2 regions of the Streptococcus sp. 27098_8_134 genome follow, and region 1 is predicted to be linked to the other one. Evidence: predicted binding sites of a transcription regulator. Region 1 holds the regulator's gene; the other holds the start of a gene.
What was found. Region 1 encodes Rex, which represses fermentation and respiration genes when NADH is low (regulators of the CRP and FNR family bind a similar motif). Its sites were predicted from a motif close to TTGTGAANTANTTCACAA; they were not measured.
Positions count from the first base shown of each region.

Region 1 (3,149 bases):
AGAAGATGCAGCAGGAATTGGGAGATATGAGGCAGGAGTGTTTGGTTGCCATTTATCTTAATAGTCAAAATCAAATTTTGCACCAGCAGACTATTTTCATGGGGACGGTCAGCAGAAGTATTGCTGAGCCGAGAGAAATTCTCCACTACGCTCTCAAGCACCTGGCGACATCTATTATACTGGTACACAATCATCCATCAGGCTCAGTCGTTCCTAGCAGAAACGATGATGAAGTGACGCAGCATATGAAAGAAGCGTGTGAGATGATGGGCTTGGTTCTTTTAGATCATTTAATTGTGTCCAAGTCCAACTACTATAGCTACCGAGAAGAGACAGATTTGATATAATTTGATTTTCGTGAATATAAAAAACTTCTATTCGTGTAGAACAGAAGTTTTTCTAGGAATAGAGGATTTTAAAGAATATTGACAACATAATCAAAGAGAGCTAAGTCTCCTTCTCTGGAGCCAAACAAGAACTCTGGGTGCCATTGGACACCAAGAAAAGGACTGCCGTCAGTAGAAGTGATTGCTTCAATAATTTTATCGCGAGGATCATAGGCGATGACTTCTAGGCCAGCGGCTAAATCCTTGATACTTTGGTGGTGGAAGGAGTTGATTTCAGATGCAGGGCCATAGATTTCGTGCAAAATAGAGCCGTTCTTGGTTACCATGCTTTGAGTAGTGTACTCAGCAGAGCTATCTTGCCAATGATCTTCAATGTCTTGATGAAGAGTACCGCCTAGGGCGACATTATAAAGTTGGGTTCCGCGGCAGACGGTGAAGATTGGTTTATTTTGACGACGGGCTTCCTTGATTAAAGATAATTCAAAAATGTCCCGTTTGAGTAGATAATCATCGCTGTCAATGGCTTTTTCTTCTCCATAAAACTGGGGACATACATTCTGACCGCCTGTGATGATTAATTTGTCAACAATGGAAACATATTGTTTTGCCATTTCTTCATCACCGATTGGCAAAATCATTGGAATTCCGCCAACTTCTTTAACTCCCTCAACGAATCCTGTCGCCGTATAGCTCATATGGATGAAGTGATCGTCTGGGATTTCTCTTTCATTTCCGGTTATTCCAATAATAGGTTTACTCATAGAGTGTTTAATACCTCTTTCAAATTAATAATCATTTTTTCTCATGAAGTAGAGCAGAGTCTGCAGTTCGCTAGTCAGGTCAACATACTGGACGACCACGTCCTTAGGTAGGGATAGATTTACTGGCGAGAAGCAGAGAATACCTTTAACACCCGCTTGAACTAAGATAGATGCAACTTCTTGGGCTTTTACGCTAGGTACAGTTAGGATGGCAGTTTGCACATTTCCTAACTGTATTTTTTCTTTTATTTGGGAAATTCCATAGATAGGAATCCCATCGCTGGTTGTGTTGCCAACTTCTGGATGATCATCTGTGTCGAAAGCCATTACAACTTTCATTTTATTGCGCTCATGAAAACGATAGTGCAGCAGAGCACGTCCCATATTACCAACGCCAACAATCATGACATTGGTGATAGCATTGTCGTTTAAGAGGTCAGCAAAAAAGTTCATCAATTTCTTGACATCATAGCCAAATCCTCTGCGGCCAAGTTCACCGAAATAAGAAAAATCTCGTCTGACGGTAGCAGAGTCAATGCCAATAGCTTCAGCGATTTGCTTGGAGTTGGCTTTCTCAATCTTCTCAGCATTAAACCGTTTAAAAATACGATAGTAGAGCGACAGTCTCTTAGCAGTTGCTCGGGGAATTGTAGTATTTTTTTCAGTTTTCACAAAATCACAACCTTTCTAATTCTATTTTATAGGAAGTTTGTGAAAAAATCAACTAATTAAGGATGTTTGATCTATAAAAAAGAAAATCAGTAATTGTTGGGAATGGTAGCTTAAAAAAACTCAGTCCTGGTAGGGACTCAGGTCTAGCTGGTACATCTGACGGTACAAGTCCCCAATTAGCCCTGTAAATGGTAGTTGGTATCCATTATAAGTAACAGAAAGCACCTTGTGCGAGTCAGGAACTGTGACGCAGCCAGAGAAGGCGAGAAGAAATTCATCGAAGTCTTCATAGGTAAGTGTCCGTTTCACTTTATATGAGTCCAAATAGGTCAGTTCAACCATCGTTAATCCTTTCATTTGTTTAAATGTTCATTTTGATATTCTTCAAGGGTTCTAAGCAGAAGTCAAGCTCGTTGGAATTTTCAAGAGCCTAAAGCAAAAAAGCAAAATTACGAGAATCTTGCTTATTGTGGTGTCTTTTCAAAAATATTTCTTTCAACCAGGCTGTCCATCAAGAAATAAAATTTTTGCTGGATAATGTGATGGTCTTCTGATTTGAAAATATTGACCAAGCGCAGGCCTGATTTGTCAGTGATGTTGATTTTGAAACCATTCAAATCTTTATTGACGATGATTTTCAGCAGAAAGCCATTTCCGCTGTTGGGAACAGATTCCAGCAGACGAGAGAGTTCATAGTTGCCAACCTTGCTTTCAGCGAATGTATTGTCGCGCAGGGTAAATTTCTTGACATTTGGGTGAAGTGAATAGGTATATTCACAGTTTGCTAAGCTAACAGATGTTTGAAAGGCCATCTTATCCTCCTAAAATTTCTTTTAATTTCTTTGTAAATGATTGAATCTCTTGCAGAGTCGTTTGGTCCGAAGTACTGATCCGAATGGACTCATACAAGCGGTTGGAATCCTTGCCATACATAGCTTGCAAGACATGACTGGGTTGTATAGCTCCGGCTGTGCAGGCTGAGCCTGTTGAAATGGAAAAGCCATTTAAATCCATTTGAAGCAGGAGCAGGTCATTCTTTTGATTGGGAAATCCCAAATTGATGACGTAAGGCAAGCTTGGCTGACTTTCATTTAAGTAATAGTCAATGTCCGATAAGTCAGCAAGTAAGCTGTTTTTTAAGTATTGCGCATGCTCTAGATTTTCCTCTAGATGTTCCATGCTCTCTGACAGAGCCGCCGCCATGGCTGTGATAGAGATTAGATTTTCAGTTCCGGCCCGGTGTTTTTCTTCCTGGTCACCACCGTGCATGAAATTGTCAAAATCCATCTTCTTGGCATAAAGGAAGCCAACGCCTTTGGGAGCATGAAACTTATGTGCTGATGCAGAGAGGAAGTCAATCCCTAGCTCG
Region 1 covers NZ_JAPVYD010000004.1:37,664-40,812, forward strand. The annotation lists gene radC (DNA repair protein RadC) at 1-347, shown strand, start outside; gene O3620_RS09530 (gamma-glutamyl-gamma-aminobutyrate hydrolase family protein) at 416-1,108, opposite strand; gene O3620_RS09535 (redox-sensing transcriptional repressor Rex) at 1,133-1,780, opposite strand; gene O3620_RS09540 (DUF4649 family protein) at 1,901-2,122, opposite strand; gene O3620_RS09545 (DUF1831 domain-containing protein) at 2,245-2,592, opposite strand; gene O3620_RS09550 (cysteine desulfurase family protein) at 2,594-3,149, opposite strand, start outside.

Region 2 (3,149 bases), on a different contig from region 1:
GGATAGAGTCACGCTCGAAGTAAGTTTTTGAAGGGAGTTTCATCCATTGCATATTATTTCTACGTCTTCCTACTTTTTTGATGTTCAAGAGATTCACAGCACTAACGTTATCACCAACTGAGTTGCGACCATAAGATCCACAGCCCAGAGTCAGTGATGGCAGGAAGGCATTATAAACATCCCCGATACCGCCGAAAGTAGAAGGTGAGTTGCAAATAACACGGATGGCACGAACAGCCTTACCAAATTCCTTGGTCAATTCTTCATCCGCTGTATGGATAGCAGCTGAGTGACCAAGACCATGGAATTCTACCATTTGACGGGCCTTTTCAACACCGTCTTCACGAGATTCAGACTTGAGAACAGCGATGACAGGTGACAGTTTTTCACGTGTCAATGGCTCCTTTTCACCAACTTCTTTACACTCTGCAGCCAAGATATTCGTATCTTCTGGCACGCTGAAGCCTGCCTGCTCTGCAATCCAAGTAGCTGGCTTACCAACGATATCCGGATTGAGCTTAGCACCGGCACAGTTTTTGCTGTTTGCTTTAGCACCGAAGCAGAATTCTTCCAACAGAGCTTTTTCTTTCTTATTTACAAAGTAGGTATGATAAGATTTGAACTCTGCTACAAATTCATCATAAACTTCCTTGTCAATGATAACCGCTTGCTCAGAAGCACAGACCATACCATTGTCAAAGGACTTAGACATAACGATATCATGCGCTGCTTGACGGATATTAGCGGATTTTTCCACATAAGCTGGTACGTTTCCGGCACCAACCCCAAGAGCTGGCTTACCACATGAATAAGCTGCCTTCACCATTGCGTTACCACCTGTCGCAAGGATTGTTGCGATTCCTTCGTGGTTCATGAGTGCAGAAGTTGCTTCCATAGATGGCGCTGTAATCCACTGTACACAGTTTTCAGGCGCACCTGCTGCAATCGCTGCATCACGCACGATTTGTGCTGCATGAGCAGAAGATTCTTGAGCTGATGGGTGGAAAGCAAAGATGATCGGATTACGAGTCTTCAAGGAAATCAAAGATTTGAAAATCGCTGTTGAAGTCGGGTTGGTTGTTGGAGTAATTCCGCAGACAACACCCACTGGCTCTGCAATCAAGGTCAGTCCAGTCACATCATCTTCTTCAATAACACCAACTGTCTTCGTATGGCGCATATTATTCACAACGTGTTCACAGGCGAAAAGGTTTTTCGTTGCCTTATCTTCAAAAACTCCACGGCCCGTTTCTTCATAAGCGTGCAGAGCCAACTCACCGTGGGCATCCAAAGCTGCTACAGAGGCCTTGGCTACGATGTAGTCCACCTGTTCCTGATTCAGCCTTCTCATTTCCTCGAGTGCAACCAGACCTTTTTGCACCAATTCGTCGACATGCTTTTGCGCTGCCAAAGCCTTGTCTTCTTGTTCTACCGTTTTCTTCTTTTCAGCCATTCTATTCCTCCAATGGTTTTGCCTTAGGTTAGACGAAGAACACTAACCTTTGTTAAATATTTCACAATTCAATTATAACCCATTTAATGATTTTTGTAAACACTTTCACTTAACATTCACAAACTTTTCTCTATTAATTTGTGAAATACATAACAAATTCGCTTATTTTACAGCCTATTCTTTTAGTTATTGTGAAAAAATTTTTTATTTTTTAGAGATTTCACATACTTTTACTTTCACATAATATATGAAAGCGCTTTCTTAGCTTAGATATAAAAAGCTCGGATGAACCGAGCTATCCTTTAAGCATCTAAAAGATGAACCTTAATTTCTATTTTTAATGATAATCTCAATCGTCATCATAAACACGTTCACCATGGATTTTGATGTACTCTTCATGAAGTAGTTCTTCTTCATCCCACAAGGGATCCTCTACAGGTTTCATACTTTTCAGTTCCTCCACACTGATATCAGTTGCTTGATCGTAGGTTAGTGATAAGACGTCCTTGTGCAACTCCTTAAAAGTCTCTACATCAATCCAGGTCTCTTTGTCATCCTCACTAATCTGCCCATCAATAGCAGAAGCCACCTCGACTGCCATGATATACATAGCACGTTTATCAACCATTAAAATGTCCGTATGTGTCGTAGCAATCCTAAGATTTTCTCCACGCTTTCTCCCATCCGTAATAAAATCATTTTCAAATTCCAACTGAATATTTTCATCAGAATACGAATTCCAAGGATTGCTCTTGTCGTATGGTATATGATTCCATCGTTTATCATTAAACCGCCATTTATCAAATTGAACTCCAAAAAAGAAATCGTCTTGTAGCATCTCATCATCACCCACATTAGAAGTAGTAATCAAATGGCCATTCCATTCTTTAAACCACATTTTCCAAACAAGCTCTCTTGTCGTGAAGGTTATTTTTTTAGCATAATTGCCTTTGATGTATAGTCGCATATTGTTCACCTAGTTTCCGTAATAATTTCGACAACCCTTAAAAATCCTATTGATTATCTCTTCCTTTGTACTTGTATCAAGATTTTTTAGTCGGCTATTAGTACGACTGCTTGGCTCTCAATCTACACGTAGGTTCACTTTTCGATTTCCTACTCTACTTCATCTATCCACCACTCGGGCTTCAAATTGAGCGGGTTTATCGTCAATATTAGTGATAGTGATATTATACGGTTTACTTTTAGTAACATCAAAGATTTTTTTATTAGTATAATTAACTACAATTCCATCTTTCTCCAGGTGAATATTTTTTTGATTATTAGATAGTTTTTTAGCATTCGTTTCACCATTTTCATAAAATGATTGAGAGATATACTGTTCCTTAACATAATAGTAAATTCTAGAATTTTTTTCGCTCCAAACTTCAATACCTGTTAATTTGATTTTTTTATCATCGTTCTTTTTTAAAATCAACTCAGAACTATATTCCAGTTGGTCTGCATTAGGATGCACTCCAAGCTCTATGCTTTGACCAGGCTGCAAAGTGAATTTACCGTAATTCAAAACTGCTTGAACATACCATATAAGAAACAAACTATATAATAACGCAATAATAATCCGTGATTTCCTGCTTTTAAAATGACGGAAAAGCAATACTAGAGAAGTAATAAAAACTATTGAAGTTATCATTCTTTATTCTCCTTCTTGTATGCATCAATTCCATCTTTTTCC
Region 2 covers NZ_JAPVYD010000003.1:52,287-55,435, reverse strand. The annotation lists gene adhE (bifunctional acetaldehyde-CoA/alcohol dehydrogenase) at 1-1,453, opposite strand, end outside; gene O3620_RS07600 (hypothetical protein) at 1,803-2,420, opposite strand; gene O3620_RS07595 (hypothetical protein) at 2,580-3,107, opposite strand.
Region 2: a site for Rex is predicted at 1,503-1,520, ahead of adhE (bifunctional acetaldehyde-CoA/alcohol dehydrogenase). Genes of this name have one in related genera too.